DNA from 3 places in the Bacillus sp. DX3.1 genome. Region 3 is predicted to be linked to each of the others. Evidence: a T-box and tRNA genes for the amino acid it is inferred to sense, from the RefSeq annotation. Region 3 holds a T-box; the other regions hold tRNA genes.

Region 1 (6,411 bases), 1.8 Mb from region 3:
CCAATACAGTGGATAATCACCTATTTTCTCTATTCTCCTAGCCTATCCGTTCTAACAGCATATTAGACGTCCCTGCGTCCACACACTATACATAAAGTAAAACTTTGATCAGTGGGGGATTACTGCCCGCAAATAGCGGGATAAAAAGGACGAATTGTTTGATTCGGGATCAAACAACTCGTCCTTAATGAATACAAAAAAATACATCTTCATTATTCTCAATATCTACTATATAAATCCATTTTGGATTTTTCGACATATAAGCCACGGCTATAGATAACAAAAGGTGACCTGCACTCGTTTTCTCTCTTTGTTTTCACTGTGTCTGGGCAGGAAAAGGATCTGACCACTTCTATGCATGGTCGGATGCTCTCTCCCACCTAAAAAGAGGGGTTGTATGTCAGTTTTTTAATTTGTATTTATATAAGTTCATTTTGCTTCACTTTCTACTTCTTTACTAAGTTATTTCATTATTTAGCTGAAAGATCACCAGATTTAACTAACTTCCCAGTCATTTCCTCACCAAAGTTATTAATGGCGAAAGTTCTTTCTTCTGAAGTATTCAGCATACCATACGCTTTTCCGATTGTTCCTCCATCAAAAGTCCAAAAGAAATTATGGTCATCTGATATTTGACTAAAATCACGATTCTTCCATCTTTCAGCAATTTGTAATAATCTATCTTTCTCCTTGAATGAGCTTTGAGCGACGATATTATATATGAGATCTGTACCTTGCTTAGTCATTGGAATTGCGCCCCACTTTTCTTGTGCACGTACTTTTTGATGAGTCATTTTATGCATAGCTGCTATAACTGCCGATTCGGGTGAGCTGTTATCAATATCTAATTGTAAATCAACACCTTCAATCTGTGCCGTATTTTCTTGTGAATCTTTTTCCTCCAATACTGGTTCTTCTTTTTTTTCTTTTACTGCTTCAGAGGAAACAGATTCTTTCTCCACGCTTATAGTAGATGTAGCCGTTAATCCATAAAATATTCCAAATCCTACAAGAGCTAAACCAGCAATTGAGCCCACCCAGTACAATAACTTTTTTTTCATAATCTCTCCTCCTGTTTTTAATTTTTTAAATATTATGTATAAGACATATTATAACAGGAAATTTATGATTAATTTTCAAATAATAGTTATAACTAAACCTTACTCTCAAAGTATGTGGTGTTGAAAACAGCAGAATAAATGTTAAAAGCTATTCAATAAGGAACTAAAATAAAATATACACACACCAAAAAACTTTACTTCTTTTTATAATCTTACTATCAAATTATAAGGATCTACTTTCCAAGTTTCATATGGGGTAAAATACTTTGCTTTCATAGCATCCAGTGTCCTCGACTTCATATGAGGGCGTGTTATATACTCGTCAATATTACTTTCATTTAATGCAACAAATTTTGCTTCCTTTATTTCTTCAGGTGGTGTTTTTATTTTTCCACTAACATACTCCACCTTAAATACAACTACTAGAATATGCTTTGATGCATTATAATAAACACCTGTTATTCCAATAGGTTCTACAATAAGACCTGTTTCTTCAAGTACTTCTCTACAGACTGCCTGATCAAGTGCTTCTCCCTCTTCTACCTGTCCACCAGGCATTTCCCATGTATCAGCTCTCCACTGAACCTGTGTTAAAAGAACTTCATTATTTTCGTTCGTGATATAAGCAGAAACTGCAATAATATGTTTAGGTGGTGTATGTCCCATCTTTCATCCTCCAGAGAATATCAATAACATTTAAATTATAATATATATTAATGTTCTTCAGACACTATAAAATCCCTTTTATATAAATCCATTTTGATTTTTCGACATATAAGCCGCGGCTATGGATAACAAAAGGTGACCCGCACTCGTTTTCTCTCTTTGTTTTCACTACGTCTGGGCAGGAAAAGGATCTGACCGCTTCTATGCATGGTCGGATGCTCTCTTCCACCTAAAAAGAAGGGGTTTATGTCGGTTTTTTAATTTGTATTTATATAGTATATGAATTTCCACCTCATTAATCACAAGTTAACCAGAAGTAATATATAAGCAAATAAAACAAGACCTCGTATAATTAAATACGAAGCCTTGTTTACTAGATACCTGAGGTGGGGGTCGAACCCACACGCCCGTGAAGGCACCGGATTTTGAGTCCGGCGTGTCTGCCATTCCACCACTCAGGCAAAATATAAAAAAATTCGACATAACGAACTTAGTATTGCACTACTCTTTTAAGTTGTACTCGTCTACTAATTTCACTATATCTAGATAACAAAAAAGGCGGCAACCGGATTCGAACCGGTGGTAAAGGTTTTGCAGACCTCTGCCTTACCACTTGGCTATGCCGCCGTATTAAACTTGGAGCGGAAGACGGGATTCGAACCCGCGACCCCAACCTTGGCAAGGTTGTATTCTACCACTGAACTACTTCCGCAAGAATGGCTGGGCTAGCTGGATTCGAACCAGCGCATGACGGAGTCAAAGTCCGTTGCCTTACCGCTTGGCTATAGCCCACCGAAGTTTTAATACATTGTATGTGTGTAACCATTATTTTATTTGTAAATGTTTAAAATAAAAATGGGGCGACTGATGGGAATCGAACCCACGAATGCCGGAGCCACAATCCGGTGCGTTAACCACTTCGCCACAACCGCCATGTTGTGTTTTGGCAGGGGCAGTAGGAATTGAACCCACACTGGAGGTTTTGGAGACCTCTGTTCTACCTTTAAACTATGCCCCTATATAAAATGTAAATGGTGGAGGGGGGCAGATTCGAACTGCCGAACCCGAAGGAGCGGATTTACAGTCCGCCGCGTTTAGCCACTTCGCTACCCCTCCGAAACTTACATGGTGCCGGCTAGAGGACTTGAACCCCCAACCTACTGATTACAAGTCAGTTGCTCTACCAATTGAGCTAAGCCGGCATATTCATTTTTAAAATGGTGGCTCGGGACGGAATCGAACCGCCGACACGAGGATTTTCAGTCCTCTGCTCTACCGACTGAGCTACCGAGCCAAAAAATAAATGGCGGTCCCGACCGGGGTCGAACCGGCGATCTCCTGCGTGACAGGCAGGCATGTTAACCACTACACCACGGGACCATTGGTTGCGGGGACAGGATTTGAACCTGCGACCTTCGGGTTATGAGCCCGACGAGCTACCAGACTGCTCCACCCCGCGACGTTACTATTCATATATTTTATATGGTGGAGGATGACGGGATCGAACCGCCGACCCCCTGCTTGTAAGGCAGGTGCTCTCCCAGCTGAGCTAATCCTCCGAAGTGGTGACCCGTACGGGATTCGAACCCGTGTTACCGCCGTGAAAGGGCGGTGTCTTAACCACTTGACCAACGGGCCAAAAATGTTATGGCGGAGAGCAAGGGATTCGAACCCTTGATACGCTTATGACGTATACACGATTTCCAATCGTGCTCCTTCGGCCAACTCGGACAGCTCTCCATCATGGCTCCGCAGGTAGGAATCGAACCTACGACCGATCGGTTAACAGCCGATAGCTCTACCGCTGAGCTACTGCGGAATAATGTTAGCCTGGCAACGTCCTACTCTCACAGGGACAAGGTCCCAACTACCATCGGCGCTAGAGAGCTTAACTTCCGTGTTCGGTATGGGAACGGGTGTGACCTCTCTGCCATCATTACCAGACTATATTCATTTGAGACAATCATTATTATACCTGATTGATTTAAAAAGTCAACAAGTTTTTTTATATTCTCTCAAAACTAGATAACATTGCTTCATATTATATGGTTAAGTCCTCGATCTATTAGTATTCGTCAGCTCCACATGTCACCATGCTTCCACCTCGAACCTATCAACCTGATCATCTTTCAGGGATCTTACTAGCTTACGCTATGGGAAATCTCATCTTGAGGGGGGCTTCATGCTTAGATGCTTTCAGCACTTATCCCTTCCGCACATAGCTACCCAGCTATGCCCTTGGCAGAACAACTGGTACACCAGCGGTGCGTCCATCCCGGTCCTCTCGTACTAAGGACAGCTCCTCTCAAATTTCCTGCGCCCACGACGGATAGGGACCGAACTGTCTCACGACGTTCTGAACCCAGCTCGCGTACCGCTTTAATGGGCGAACAGCCCAACCCTTGGGACCGACTACAGCCCCAGGATGCGATGAGCCGACATCGAGGTGCCAAACCTCCCCGTCGATGTGGACTCTTGGGGGAGATAAGCCTGTTATCCCCGGGGTAGCTTTTATCCGTTGAGCGATGGCCCTTCCATGCGGAACCACCGGATCACTAAGCCCGACTTTCGTCCCTGCTCGACTTGTAGGTCTCGCAGTCAAGCTCCCTTATGCCTTTGCACTCTACGAATGATTTCCAACCATTCTGAGGGAACCTTTGGGCGCCTCCGTTACACTTTAGGAGGCGACCGCCCCAGTCAAACTGCCCACCTGACACTGTCTCCCGGGTCGATGAGACCCGTAGGTTAGAATTTCAATACAGTCAGGGCGGTATCCCACCAGCGCCTCCACCGAAGCTAGCGCTCCGGTTTCAATGGCTCCCGCCTATCCTGTACAAACTGTACCAAAATTCAATATCAGGCTACAGTAAAGCTCCACGGGGTCTTTCCGTCCTGTCGCGGGTAACCTGCATCTTCACAGGTACTATAATTTCACCGAGTCTCTGGTTGAGACAGTGCCCAAATCGTTACACCTTTCGTGCGGGTCGGAACTTACCCGACAAGGAATTTCGCTACCTTAGGACCGTTATAGTTACGGCCGCCGTTTACTGGGGCTTCAGTTCAGAGCTTCGCTTGCGCTAACCCCTCTCCTTAACCTTCCAGCACCGGGCAGGTGTCAGCCCCTATACTTCGCCTTACGGCTTCGCAGAGACCTGTGTTTTTGCTAAACAGTCGCTTGGGCCTATTCACTGCGGCTTTCCGTTAAGAAAGCACCCCTTCTCCCGAAGTTACGGGGTCATTTTGCCGAGTTCCTTAACCAGAGTTCTCTCGCACACCTTAGGATTCTCTCCTCGCCTACCTGTGTCGGTTTGCGGTACAGGCACCTTTTATCTCGCTAGAAGCTTTTCTTGGCAGCGGGGAATCAAAGACTTCGCTCCATAAGGAGCTTCCCCATCACAGCTCAGCCTTCACGATAAGCGGATTTGCCTACTTATCAGCCTAACTGCTTGGACGTGCACAACCAATCGCACGCTTCTTCTATCCTTCTGCGTCCCTCCATTGCTCAAACGATAAAGAGGTGGTACAGGAATATCAACCTGTTGTCCATCGCCTACGCCTGTCGGCCTCGGCTTAGGTCCTGACTAACCCTGAGCGGACGAGCCTTCCTCAGGAAACCTTAGGCATTCGGTGGACGGGATTCTCACCCGTCTTTCGCTACTCATACCGGCATTCTCACTTCTAAGCGCTCCACCAGTCCTTACGGTCTGACTTCACTGCCCTTAGAACGCTCCCCTACCACTGATACCATAGGTATCAATCCGCAGCTTCGGTGGTGTATTTAGCCCCGGTACATTTTCGGCGCAGAGTCACTCGACTAGTGAGCTATTACGCACTCTTTAAATGGTGGCTGCTTCTAAGCCAACATCCTAGTTGTCTAAGCAACTCCACATCCTTTTCCACTTAATACACACTTTGGGACCTTAGCTGGCGGTCTGGGCTGTTTCCCTTTTGACTACGGATCTTATCACTCGCAGTCTGACTCCTAAGGATAAGTCATTGGCATTCGGAGTTTGACTGAATTCGGTAATCCGATGAGGACCCCTAGTTCAATCAGTGCTCTACCTCCAAGACTCTTACACTTAAGGCTAGCCCTAAAGCTATTTCGGGGAGAACCAGCTATCTCCAGGTTCGATTGGAATTTCTCCGCTACCCACACCTCATCCCCGCACTTTTCAACGTGCGTGGGTTCGGGCCTCCATTCAGTGTTACCTGAACTTCACCCTGGACATGGGTAGATCACCTGGTTTCGGGTCTACGACCACGTACTAAACGCCCTATTCAGACTCGCTTTCGCTACGGCTCCGCCTCTTCAGCTTAACCTCGCACGGGATCGTAACTCGCCGGTTCATTCTACAAAAGGCACGCCATCACCCATTAACGGGCTCTGACTATTTGTAGGCACACGGTTTCAGGATCTCTTTCACTCCCCTTCCGGGGTGCTTTTCACCTTTCCCTCACGGTACTGGTTCACTATCGATCACTAGGTAGTATTTAGCCTTGGGAGATGGTCCTCCCAGATTCCGACGGAATTTCACGTGTTCCGCCGTACTCAGGATACATTCAAGAGGGAACGAAGTTTCGACTACAGGGTTGTTACCTTCTATGACGAGCCTTTCCAGGCTGCTTCGTCTACCCCGTTCCTTTGTAACTCCGTATAGAATGTCCTACAACCCCAAGAGGCAAG
Region 2 (6,411 bases), 2.2 Mb from region 3:
GTCCGCTCAGGGTTAGTCAGGACCTAAGCCGAGGCCGACAGGCGTAGGCGATGGACAACAGGTTGATATTCCTGTACCACCTCTTTATCGTTTGAGCAATGGAGGGACGCAGAAGGATAGAAGAAGCGTGCGATTGGTTGTGCACGTCCAAGCAGTTAGGCTGATAAGTAGGCAAATCCGCTTATCGTGAAGGCTGAGCTGTGATGGGGAAGCTCCTTATGGAGCGAAGTCTTTGATTCCCCGCTGCCAAGAAAAGCTTCTAGCGAGATAAAAGGTGCCTGTACCGCAAACCGACACAGGTAGGCGAGGAGAGAATCCTAAGGTGTGCGAGAGAACTCTGGTTAAGGAACTCGGCAAAATGACCCCGTAACTTCGGGAGAAGGGGTGCTTTCTTAACGGAAAGCCGCAGTGAATAGGCCCAAGCGACTGTTTAGCAAAAACACAGGTCTCTGCGAAGCCGTAAGGCGAAGTATAGGGGCTGACACCTGCCCGGTGCTGGAAGGTTAAGGAGAGGGGTTAGCGCAAGCGAAGCTCTGAACTGAAGCCCCAGTAAACGGCGGCCGTAACTATAACGGTCCTAAGGTAGCGAAATTCCTTGTCGGGTAAGTTCCGACCCGCACGAAAGGTGTAACGATTTGGGCACTGTCTCAACCAGAGACTCGGTGAAATTATAGTACCTGTGAAGATGCAGGTTACCCGCGACAGGACGGAAAGACCCCGTGGAGCTTTACTGTAGCCTGATATTGAATTTTGGTACAGTTTGTACAGGATAGGCGGGAGCCATTGAAACCGGAGCGCTAGCTTCGGTGGAGGCGCTGGTGGGATACCGCCCTGACTGTATTGAAATTCTAACCTACGGGTCTCATCGACCCGGGAGACAGTGTCAGGTGGGCAGTTTGACTGGGGCGGTCGCCTCCTAAAGTGTAACGGAGGCGCCCAAAGGTTCCCTCAGAATGGTTGGAAATCATTCGTAGAGTGCAAAGGCATAAGGGAGCTTGACTGCGAGACCTACAAGTCGAGCAGGGACGAAAGTCGGGCTTAGTGATCCGGTGGTTCCGCATGGAAGGGCCATCGCTCAACGGATAAAAGCTACCCCGGGGATAACAGGCTTATCTCCCCCAAGAGTCCACATCGACGGGGAGGTTTGGCACCTCGATGTCGGCTCATCGCATCCTGGGGCTGTAGTCGGTCCCAAGGGTTGGGCTGTTCGCCCATTAAAGCGGTACGCGAGCTGGGTTCAGAACGTCGTGAGACAGTTCGGTCCCTATCCGTCGTGGGCGCAGGAAATTTGAGAGGAGCTGTCCTTAGTACGAGAGGACCGGGATGGACGCACCGCTGGTGTACCAGTTGTTCTGCCAAGGGCATAGCTGGGTAGCTATGTGCGGAAGGGATAAGTGCTGAAAGCATCTAAGCATGAAGCCCCCCTCAAGATGAGATTTCCCATAGCGTAAGCTAGTAAGATCCCTGAAAGATGATCAGGTTGATAGGTTCGAGGTGGAAGCATGGTGACATGTGGAGCTGACGAATACTAATAGATCGAGGACTTAACCATATAATATGAACGCTTATGTTATCTAGTTTTGAAGGAATATACCTTCATAAGTCTGGTAATGATGGCAGAGAGGTCACACCCGTTCCCATACCGAACACGGAAGTTAAGCTCTCTAGCGCCGATGGTAGTTGGGACCTTGTCCCTGTGAGAGTAGGACGTTGCCAGGCTTGTATTATTCCGCAGTAGCTCAGTGGTAGAGCTATCGGCTGTTAACCGATCGGTCGTAGGTTCGAGTCCTACCTGCGGAGCCAATATGCTTCCATAGCTCAGCTGGTAGAGCACTTCCATGGTAAGGAAGAGGTCACCGGTTCAAGCCCGGTTGGAAGCTTGCGCACAGTATTACAAATTTTTGGCCCGTTGGTCAAGTGGTTAAGACACCGCCCTTTCACGGCGGTAACACGGGTTCGAATCCCGTACGGGTCACCACTTTTGGAGGATTAGCTCAGCTGGGAGAGCACCTGCCTTACAAGCAGGGGGTCGGCGGTTCGATCCCGTCATCCTCCACCATATTTGTTTAAGTTATAATGTCGGAGGGGTAGCGAAGTGGCTAAACGCGGCGGACTGTAAATCCGCTCCTTCGGGTTCGGCAGTTCGAATCTGCCCCCCTCCACCATTTTTCAAAAATAACCTTATAGAGGTTTATTTTTTTGGTGAGACAAGCATACTAGTAAATATTAATGGGCTATAGCCAAGCGGTAAGGCAACGGACTTTGACTCCGTCATGCGCTGGTTCGAATCCAGCTAGCCCAGCCATTTACGAGCCATTAGCTCAGTTGGTAGAGCATCTGACTTTTAATCAGAGGGTCGAAGGTTCGAATCCTTCATGGCTCACCATTTTTGCGGAAGTAGTTCAGTGGTAGAATACAACCTTGCCAAGGTTGGGGTCGCGGGTTCGAATCCCGTCTTCCGCTTTTCATTTTGGGGCCTTAGCTCAGCTGGGAGAGCGCCTGCCTTGCACGCAGGAGGTCAGCGGTTCGATCCCGCTAGGCTCCATTATAAATAGGAAAAAACCTTACATTCATTTTGGATGTAAGGTTTTTTGTTTATCCCGCTATTTGCGTACAGTAATCCTCCTACCTCAAAGTTCGGTAGGGGATAAACTCTGCCCGTAAAAGCCCAATTGGTGCGGGCTAATGATCAATGGGGATGAAGATTGTCATAGCGTCTGACTCTTATAAAGAAAGCTTAGGGGCATTAGAGGTATGTAACGCGGTTGAAAAAGGATTTTCGGCTATTTTCCCACAGGCAGAGTGTGTAAAGATTCCAATCGCAGATGGAGGGGAAGGAACGGTACAAGCCCTTGTAGATGCTACAGATGGGGATATGATTACAGTTCATGTAACAGGGCTCCTTGGAGAGCCTGTAGAGGGGTTTTAAAAACCGCTTTTATTGAAATGGCTGCAGCATCGGGATTATAGCACGTTCCAATCTATAAAGAGGGAATAGATGCTGTATTTAGTGCTGTATCCAGTCCCGTGACATTGGAAGAAGCATATATAATGGAAAAAGAAAATATTGAAATGACTGCACGAAATGTTGCAGCGGTATGGAAATTAGCATCAAAAAAGCGTCTCTAAATAAAGAGACGCTTTTTGTTTTCATGGTGGTATTTTCGATTTATACATAAAGTAGCTTTGAAATAGGAGTTTTTATATAAATATAAGTGAATAAATTGTATATACATACAAAAAAATGTCGAGTTGAGTCAGACTATATAAAAGATTTAAAATATTTAGTGAAGGCATAAAAGGGGGAGACTATCTATGAAGAAAGAAATTTCGATTGTTGGAGTTCCGATGGATTTAGGACAAATGCGCCGCGGGGTTGATATGGGACCAAGTGCGATTCGTTATGCAGGAGTAATTGAAAGAATCCAACAAATAGGATATGACATTGAAGATATAGGGGATTTATGTATCGAGAGGGAAGAAGAGATAGATGAAAATACAAAGTTAAGAAACCTAAAACAAGTTGCAAAAGTGTGTGATGAGTTGGCAACTAAGGTTGATAATATTATAGAGAAAAATCGTTTTCCACTTGTATTAGGAGGCGATCATAGTATTGCAATTGGAACGCTTGCAGGAGTAACAAGGCATTATAAAAATTTAGGTGTCATTTGGTATGATGCACATGGTGATTTGAATACAGAAGAAACATCACCATCTGGAAATATCCATGGGATGTCACTTGCGGCAAGTTTAGGTTATGGCCATTCTTCGTTAGTGAATTTATATGAGGCGTATCCGAAAGTGAAGAAGGAGAATGTTGTTATTATTGGGGCGCGTGCACTAGATGAAGGAGAAAAAGACTTTATTCGAAATGAAGGCATTAAAGTATTTACAATGCATGAAATTGATCGCATGGGTATGACTGCTGTTATGGAAGAAACGATTGCGTATTTATCGCATACAGATGGTGTTCACTTGTCACTAGATTTAGATGGACTTGATCCACATGATGCTCCAGGAGTTGGGACACCTGTAACTGGGGGATTATCGTATCGAGAAAGTCATTTAGCGATGGAAATGCTTGCAGAGGCAGGTATTATTACATCCGCTGAGTTTGTAGAAGTAAATCCGATTTTAGATGAGAAAAATAGAACAGCAACGACAGCAGTAGCCTTAATGGGTTCTTTATTTGGTGAAAAGTTAAAATAATGTAAAAAAAGTAGCTGAAATGCTACTTTTTTTATTTTACAATAAGTGTATAATAATGAATTAGATTATACCACTTCATAATAAAGGTTCGACATCTTACCAATTTATCACGCTATTTGTGGGCGGTAATACCCCCTACCTCAAAGTTCGGCAGGAAGCGAAGAAGTTAGGTGGGAGATAAACTACCCGTAAAAGCCCGATTGGTTCAACTAGTGATCGGTGGGGAATGAAAAAACCAACCGATTAAAGTTTCACTTTATGTTAAAGGAGAAACGTCGTTTGTAATTGTCGTTTCTTTCATGTATGGTATAATTAACTAGTTGTTGTAAATATATATAGGTGGAGCATAAAACTAGTATTTCAATATATAGATAAATTTGCTCATAAGTAGGAGGAAGGGTTAGCATGCCTTTTGGAGATATGAACTTTTTAAAATATCTCAGTACGATATTAGATATCGCCGTTGTGTGGTTTGTTATATATAAGCTAATTCTTGTAGTCCGAGGTACAAAAGCTGTTCAACTTTTGAAAGGGATTACAGTTATTATTATCGTTCGTATTTTAAGTTATTTATTTGAACTGCATACATTGCAGTGGCTGACGGATCAAGCATTAACGTGGGGCTTTTTGGCGATTATTATCATTTTCCAACCAGAGCTAAGACGAGCACTGGAGCAATTAGGAAGAGGAAGCTTATTCTCACGTGGGATTGGTCAGGAAGAAGATGAACATGAAACGGTTGCAAACGCTGTAGCAAAAGCAACAGAATATATGGGTAAACGACGCATCGGTGCACTGATTACATTATCTAGAGAGACTGGGATGGGCGATTATGTCGAAACAGGAATTCCCTTAAATGCAAATGTGTCATCAGAGCTGCTTATTAATATCTTTATCCCAAATACACCACTTCATGACGGGGCGGTTATTATGCAAGGGAATACGATTAAAGCAGCAGCTTGCTATTTACCATTATCAGAAAGCCCGTTTATATCGAAAGAGTTAGGAACGCGTCACAGAGCAGCAATGGGAGTTAGTGAAGTAACAGATAGTATTACAGTTGTTGTATCAGAAGAAACGGGTCAGATTTCTTTAACGAAAAACGGAGAATTACATCGTGATTTAAAAGTGGAACAATTAAAGGAAATGCTTATGGTAGAATTCAGCGGAAACGTTAAGACAACTTCTTCATCTTTATGGAACTGGAGGAGGAAGCGTCATGGATAAGTTAATGGAGAACCACTGGTTTTTAAAAGGAATCTCATTACTATTGGCGTTAATGCTTTACATGTCAACAAATTTAACAGAAAAAAATACAGTTGGGAATGCAAATTCATCTCCTTTCCCAACAGGTGATATAACAGAAACAATATCTGATGTTGCAGTAACGTTGAATTATGATGAAGACAAATACATTGTAAGTGGTATACCGAAATACGTAAAAATAAAATTAGAAGGCCCGAAGAATGTGATTACTGCAGTGAAGACAAAGCGTGAATTTGGAGTATCTGCCGATTTACGTGGGTATTCTCCAGGAACATACGAGGTTCCTTTGAAATATAGCGGGATGGAAAATAATTTAAAAGCAACGGTGCAGCCAGCAAAAATCAAGGTTACCATTCAAAGTAAAGCGAAAAAGTCGTTTCCTGTAGAAGTAAAATATTCAAATGAAAATCAAATGCAGGGCGGTAGCATGGTTGAGAAACCCACTGTCAAACCAAACACAGTTGAGGTTGTTGGTACAGAAGAGGAATTGGCACAGATTTCTCTTGTTCGAGCATATGTGGATTTAAAAGGTATAAACAAAACAGTAACAAAAGAAGCGGAAATTGTGCTGTATGATGAAGATGGAAGAAGACTAGATTTACAAACGATTCCATCTAAAGTGAGTGTTACAATTTCTGTTCCAAATCAAACTGCGACAAACAATGTCGAAAAAACTGTACCGTTAGCATATGTAAAAAAAGGTAGCTTGTCAGATGGAGTAGTTGTTAAAAACATTCATTTAGAACCAAATGAAGTAACAATATCAGGTCCAAAAGAAGTTTTGGACAATATAAAGTCCTTAGAGGGCGTCGAAGTAGATCTCAGTAAAATTACAGAGTCTACAACATTCGATGCCTCTGTTTTATTACCGAAGGGTGTAACAAAGGTAAATCCGAGTCAAGTGAAGGTGACAGTTGAAGTGCAAAAGCAAGAGCA
Region 3 (6,411 bases):
ACAATCGGAGAAATGAGTGTAAGCTTTTTCAAAGTGACCCATAGTATTCCTGATTGCTTGGGAATGGTCTTTCACACATCAGAGGGTAATATTGTACATACGGGGGACTTCAAGTTCGATTTAACCCCTGCGAATAATGAGAATTCGGATATTCATAAAATGGCTGAAATCGGCAAAGAAGGGGTCTTGCTTCTATTGTCTGAGAGTACCAATGCAGAACGTCCTGGTTTGACCCCATCGGAACAAATGGTAGGTGAACATGTGGAAGCAACTTTCATGAAAGCCGAACGCAAAGTTATTCTTTCTACCTTTGCTTCAAATATTAGTCGCGTTCAGCAAGTCGTGAATGCAGCGCAAAAAACAAATCGAAAACTTGCGTTGCTTGGACGAAGTATGGTTAAGGTCGTAGCGGTTGCTATGGAACGTGGTTATTTAACAGTTCCAGATGGAATGTTAATTGACCCACATGAAATCAATGAAATGGCTCCTGAAAGGGTGGCTATTTTATGCACGGGGAGTCAAGGAGAACCATTGGCTGCTCTTGCTCGCCTGTCCACTGGAAACTTTCGCGGTGTCGACATTTTACCTGAAGATACGGTTATCTTTGCAGCAGGTCCAATACCCGGGAATGAACGAAATGTCACGAGTATCGTAGACAACTTATTTGCACTTGGAGCCAAAGTGATTTATGGATCAGGAAGTACATCCGGAATGCATGTTTCTGGCCATGGTTATCAAGAAGATTTAAAACTAATGCTTACATTAATGAAACCAAAATATTTTATTCCCATTCACGGTGAATTTAGAATGTTACACCATCACCGTTTGTTAGGTGAATCCGTTGGAGTAGAGCAAGGAAACACGTTTATCATCAATAATGGCGATGTCGTCGATATTGAACATACCATTGCCCGTCAGACCCGGAAAATACCGGTTGGGAATACCTACGTAGACGGGGGGGATGTTGATAATATTGGGGAATTTGTGTTACGAGACCGCAAACAACTTTCAGAGGATGGGCTGCTCATGATTGTTTTAACTATGAGCAAAGCGGAAGGAAAACTGATTTCTGAACCCGATACCATTTCTCGTGGATTTGTGGATAGAGATTTCTCGGAACTCCGAAGAGACGTTAATCGACTTACTACAAAAACTGTTAACGAGCTACAAGAAGCAAATAGAAACCAATGGAATGTAATGAAAAAACAAATAAAAAAATCAATACGACAATATGTATATACACATACTAAGAAAAAGCCAATGATTGTTCCTATACTTATTGAAATTTAATAGGGGGGAAGTTTTAAAAAAAATGAATTAATTGATCTTCAACAATTGGGCGCAATTCTCTAATAAGAATTGTGCTCTTTCTTTTGTATTGGACCATTTAATGGAATAAGAATTCCAAGTGTCCTGTTATAAAAATGTTTTAGACCGAACATCGTTGGTCTGATTAGATTTCTCTATTCTTATTTTTCTAATTTAATAAAATAAAGATTTAGACTGAGGACTAAGTTTCATTTCGTGAAGAAAGTTTTTATTAAAATAAAGGTAAACGTCAAATATTCCCCACCTACAATTTGTAAATAACTGTAGCTTTATAATAAAGTTTGATTAAAACATCTCGTAAACCTATATTCTGTGACAAAATAAAAGAATCCATTTTGAGAAAAGATTGATCAAAATGGATTTTTTTCTAGCAGTTTTAAGATTAGTTTTTATAAAAAAGATTGATTGTTTTCAAGCTATTCAACAATCGCCCCATTAGCTGAATAAGCCATTAACCGTTTATTAATTTCCTTAATGCTTTCAACTCTTCCAAAGCACCCTATGCCAAATAATACCTCATCTTCATGTAAATAAAGTTAATCAAATTAATACTAATCCCCTTTACATATATGCCATTTTTTAATGTTAGAGCAGTCTCAACAGCTATAAACTAAACCTACTTAAAATAAATTCAAAAGATGGACGTGTAATTTTACTCCCTTAATGTATAAAATATGAAACCACATCATTAGAATTGGATATTTTTATTAAAGAAGTATTCAGATTTTAGTTGTTGTCTGGTATTTTATTTTTATCTATAAGTTTAGGATCTATAACATTATCTCTTTTAGTAATTATGATATATTTCGCATTAGTATAAATCAAATTAAAATCATCAACTTGATTTTTGGTTACATACTCAGTAATTTCCTCAGGAATTTCACTTTCATCTTTTATGAAGTCCTCATATTTTAAAAACTTTTTCTTATAGTAATGATTATTCTCATAATCGACAAAAGGTTTAATAAGAAGATCTGAGAGATAAGTACTATTACTTTTATACTAAAGAATGAAATCATTCGAAAAAATAATCTTGATGAAATTCTATTACACTTCCAAGGAGGTTCAGTACCGGTCACTTTTCATCATGAAACAAATGTCGTATGGATGAAACAAAATGACCCTACGTTTGGGAAGGTTTTAGATAGAAAAGAAGTAGCGGAAGTATTGAATATTGATGCTTCACATATCGATAATCAATATCCGATTCAAGAAGTATCAACAGGATTGCCAGTTATTCTTGTTCCTTTAAAATCGTTAGCTGCGGTTAAGAATGTAAAAATAAATAAAGAAAAGTATTTTCAACTGATTGCACAAACAGAGGCAAAGGCAATTATGGTATTTATTTCTGAAACGTATAAGGAGGAAAATCACCTTAATGTTCGTGATTTTGCGGAGTATTATGGTATTCCAGAAGATGCAGCAACTGGGAGTTCAAATGGTTGTTTAGCAGCATATGTAACAAAGCACCGCTATTTTGGTAAAGAAAAAATAAATTTACATATTGAACAAGGCTATGAGATGAATCGTCCTTCTTTATTACATGTTCGTGCGGAAGAAAAAAATCATTTGATTGAGATTTTTGTAGGTGGGGAAGTAACAAGCATTGCTAACGGGAAATGGAACGTATAATACAAATAAAGGGGGATCTATATGATTTTAAAATCAATTTTTTGTCATGTAGAAAAAGAGCAAAAAGAGTTATTTTCAACTGCTCAAGAAAAATGGAAAGAATTAACGAAACTAGAAGGATTCCATGGGCAATTTGGTGGATGGAATGAGGGGACAGCTTGTATATTTGCTGTTTGGGGAAATATGAATACATACCAGCAATTTATGAATGAAACGCATGACACAATCTTTTGCAATAGCAATCAAAAGGATACATATACATCCTGTGAAACAGAATTATATCAATCTTTATTTGATATGACAGAGACTTCATTTACAGAAGTAATTCCAAATAGTTCTTTTGCAAGAATCGCAATATGCGATGTGAAAAATGGAGATGATCAGCAGTTTTTACATGTGCAAGAAACGGTTTGGAATATAGGTATGGAAAAATCAGAAGGGATGTTAGGTGGCATTGTTGGAAGGTCCCTTACAAAGCCTAATCGTTATCTCGTTCTTTCTTTATGGAAAGACGAAGAATCGCATCAATATTATGTGGAAGAAATTTTTCCAGCGTTATATGAATCAGCAAATGTATCGGCGTATGTGTCAAATGTAAATGGGAAACAGGTTACATACGTCGATGAGTGGTCTGTATGCCCCGCATATTCTTAATAAAAAGAGTGGATACATGATGTCATATCCAAGACATATTATTTCAGCAGTAACAGTTTTCTTGAATGAGAAGAATGAAATTTTGGTACAAAAAAGTCCGAAACGAGGATAGGAAATCCCTGGTGGCCAAGTAGAAGAAGGGGAAGCAATTCGTCAAGGGGAAGAGAATCGAAAGTAGAAACAGGGATTGATATATTTTAGATGCCTACAAGCAGCTATTTCTCGGTTTTTAACATTAATCCAACAGAAGTCCTCTTCCTCAAGCACGTGCAGGGCATATTGTTTGGCGTTAGGCTTCCGAAACACTATAACGAAAAAAAAGGAAGGTGGTTTGAAGTGAAAACTGTTACTTTTAACGCTCCGCCTTCCGAACAACAAAAAAAGACAGTTCAAACATTCAATTTTAATGGAGTGAATGGAGGGCTATTCACACGGGAAAAATGGAAGAAGTTAAAAATATTTTCCAATTTATATTTTTAAATACTTGCAAAAACAATTTGAATATTGTATATTTTATAGCAATAAGTGAATGTTATTTCAAAAGCGATGAAAAGGACACGAGTTATTTTTACGGTTATACAGAGAAGGAAGGAAAGCTGAGAACTTCCTAGCGCAGAAAAATGACTTACCACCTTAGAGCTGTATTGGGGAAAATAAGTATCCAATACCGTATAGCCACGTTACGGAAAAAGAAGCTATCAAAATCCTTTATAGAAAAGGTGCGATAGGAATCTGGGTGGAACCACGGATATAAGCATATTCGTCCCTATTACTAGGGATGAGTATGCTTTTTTATTTTTTAATTTTATATCATGATAAGCAAAGAAAAGGACACGAGTTATTTTTAACGGTTATACAGAGAAGGAAGGAGAGCTGAGAACTTCCTAACGCAGGAAAATAACTTACCACCTTAGAGCTGCACTGGGGAAAAACATAGTATCTAGTGCCGTGTAAGCGACGTTACCGCAAAAGAAGCCATCGTATTTTAAAATATGATGGGAATCTGGGTGGAACCACGGGTAAAAGCACACTCGTCCCTACTATAGGGATGAGTGTGCTTTTTATTATGAAATGGAGTGGTAAAGATGAGCGAACAAGTAATTCGAATTATTTTTCCAGATGGCAGTGCAAAAGAATATGTAAAAGGCATTACTTTAGAAGCGATTGCAGCATCGATTAGCTCGAGCTTAAAAAAGAAAGCTGTAGCTGGGCAGGTAAATGGTCAATTATTTGATTTACGCCGAAACATTAATCACGATGCGAAAATTGAAATTATAACTGTAGATTCGGAAGAAGGAATACAAATCGGAAGGCACACTGCTACGCATGTGTTAGCACAAGCGGTAAAAAGATTATATCGCAATGTAAAATTAGGAGTAGGACCAGTTATTGAAAATGGATTTTATTATGATATGGATCTTCCTGATAGTATGACTGTTGAAGAATTATCTCAAATAGAAAATGAAATGCAGAGCATTATAAACGAAAATTTAGAAATGGAACGAATGGAAGTTACTAGGGATGAAGCGAAAAAGATTTTTCAAGACTTGAATGACCACTTAAAGTTAGAGCTCTTAGATGATATTCCAGCCCATGAAATTGTAACAATTTATAAGCAAGGGGAATTTTTAGATTTATGCCGCGGGCCACATTTACCGTCAACTGGATATATGAAAGCATTCAAGTTGACTCACGTTTCTGGTGCATATTGGCGCGGTGATAGTAATAATCAAGTTCTTCAACGGATATATGGTGTTGCTTTTTCTTCACAAAAGGAATTAGAAAATCACTTGCAGTTTGTAGAAGAAGCGGCAAAGAGGAATCATCGTAAGCTTGGCAATGAACTTGAATTATTTATGTTCTCTGAAGAAGCACCAGGAATGCCTTTTTATTTACCGAAAGGGCAAATCATACGAAATGAATTAGAATCTTTTCTAAGAGAATTGCAACAGAAGCATGATTACCAAGAAGTTCGTACTCCTTTTATGATGAATCAAGAGCTATGGGAGCAATCAGGACACTGGGATCATTATAAAGATAATATGTATTTTTCAGAGGTCGATCATAAAAGCTTCGCGCTAAAACCAATGAATTGTCCTGGACATATGTTGATGTTTAAAAATAAGCTACACTCCTATCGAGATTTACCAATTAGAATGTGTGAGTTCGGTCAAGTGCATCGACATGAATTTAGCGGTGCGCTGAACGGTTTATTAAGAGTACGTACATTTTGTCAAGACGATGCACATATATTCGTTACACCGGAACAAATTGAAAGTGAGATACAATCGGTAATCAAACAAATCGATTTTGTCTATCGTACATTTGGTTTTGAATATGAAATAGAACTTTCGACAAGACCAGAAGATTCAATGGGAGATGACGAACTATGGAATAAGGCAGAAGGCGCACTTGAAAATGTACTGAAATCATTACATTATAACTATAAAATTAATGAGGGGGATGGTGCATTTTATGGACCAAAAATTGATTTTCATATTAAGGATGCATTAAGAAGAAGTCACCAATGTGCAACAGTTCAACTTGATTTTCAAATGCCAGAGAAATTCAACTTACATTATATTGACGATAAAAATGAGAAAAAACGACCTGTCGTCATTCACCGTGCTGTATTAGGATCACTTGATCGATTCTTAGGTATATTAATTGAACATTTTGGTGGAGCATTTCCAACATGGTTAGCTCCTGTTCAAGTAAAGGTGATTCCTGTTTCAGTAGAAGTACATGAAGGGTACGCGAAAGAGATGGAGGAGAAGCTGAGACATGCTGGTATAC

What was found. The T-box of region 3 lies ahead of thrS (threonine--tRNA ligase). A T-box ahead of a tRNA ligase gene usually reads a tRNA of that ligase, here a tRNA-Thr.
Region 1: it encodes a tRNA-Thr, which carries the amino acid that the T-box ahead of thrS (threonine--tRNA ligase) is inferred to sense. The anticodon was not compared.
Region 2: it encodes a tRNA-Thr, which carries the amino acid that the T-box ahead of thrS (threonine--tRNA ligase) is inferred to sense. The anticodon was not compared.

What each region holds. Positions count from the first base shown of each region.
Region 1 covers NZ_CP128153.1:606,981-613,391, reverse strand. Annotated here, with positions in the region: gene QRE67_RS03025 (DUF6241 domain-containing protein) at 471-1,061, opposite strand; gene QRE67_RS03020 (NUDIX hydrolase) at 1,266-1,727, opposite strand; tRNA gene QRE67_RS03015 (tRNA-Leu) at 2,106-2,188, opposite strand; tRNA gene QRE67_RS03010 (tRNA-Cys) at 2,284-2,354, opposite strand; tRNA gene QRE67_RS03005 (tRNA-Gly) at 2,365-2,439, opposite strand; tRNA gene QRE67_RS03000 (tRNA-Gln) at 2,445-2,519, opposite strand; tRNA gene QRE67_RS02995 (tRNA-His) at 2,584-2,659, opposite strand; tRNA gene QRE67_RS02990 (tRNA-Trp) at 2,672-2,745, opposite strand; tRNA gene QRE67_RS02985 (tRNA-Tyr) at 2,760-2,843, opposite strand; tRNA gene QRE67_RS02980 (tRNA-Thr) at 2,854-2,929, opposite strand; tRNA gene QRE67_RS02975 (tRNA-Phe) at 2,946-3,021, opposite strand; tRNA gene QRE67_RS02970 (tRNA-Asp) at 3,032-3,107, opposite strand; tRNA gene QRE67_RS02965 (tRNA-Met) at 3,110-3,186, opposite strand; tRNA gene QRE67_RS02960 (tRNA-Val) at 3,211-3,286, opposite strand; tRNA gene QRE67_RS02955 (tRNA-Glu) at 3,291-3,365, opposite strand; tRNA gene QRE67_RS02950 (tRNA-Ser) at 3,376-3,467, opposite strand; tRNA gene QRE67_RS02945 (tRNA-Asn) at 3,472-3,546, opposite strand; rRNA gene rrf (5S ribosomal RNA) at 3,556-3,671, opposite strand; rRNA gene QRE67_RS02935 (23S ribosomal RNA) at 3,773-6,411, opposite strand, start outside.
Region 2 covers NZ_CP128153.1:156,015-162,425, forward strand. Annotated here, with positions in the region: rRNA gene QRE67_RS00885 (23S ribosomal RNA) at 1-1,552, shown strand, start outside; rRNA gene rrf (5S ribosomal RNA) at 1,604-1,719, shown strand; tRNA gene QRE67_RS00895 (tRNA-Asn) at 1,729-1,803, shown strand; tRNA gene QRE67_RS00900 (tRNA-Thr) at 1,808-1,880, shown strand; tRNA gene QRE67_RS00905 (tRNA-Glu) at 1,904-1,978, shown strand; tRNA gene QRE67_RS00910 (tRNA-Val) at 1,984-2,059, shown strand; tRNA gene QRE67_RS00915 (tRNA-Tyr) at 2,082-2,165, shown strand; tRNA gene QRE67_RS00920 (tRNA-Gln) at 2,231-2,305, shown strand; tRNA gene QRE67_RS00925 (tRNA-Lys) at 2,311-2,386, shown strand; tRNA gene QRE67_RS00930 (tRNA-Gly) at 2,392-2,463, shown strand; tRNA gene QRE67_RS00935 (tRNA-Ala) at 2,473-2,545, shown strand; partial or broken gene QRE67_RS00940 (glycerate kinase) at 2,699-2,967, shown strand; gene rocF (arginase) at 3,316-4,209, shown strand; gene cdaA (diadenylate cyclase CdaA) at 4,615-5,436, shown strand; gene QRE67_RS00955 (CdaR family protein) at 5,429-6,411, shown strand, end outside.
Region 3 covers NZ_CP128153.1:2,371,754-2,378,164, forward strand. Annotated here, with positions in the region: gene QRE67_RS11615 (ribonuclease J) at 1-1,290, shown strand, start outside; gene QRE67_RS11620 (PhzF family phenazine biosynthesis protein) at 2,371-2,961, shown strand; gene QRE67_RS11625 (YdbC family protein) at 2,983-3,615, shown strand; T-box leader at 4,153-4,386, shown strand; T-box leader at 4,429-4,657, shown strand; gene thrS (threonine--tRNA ligase) at 4,701-6,411, shown strand, end outside.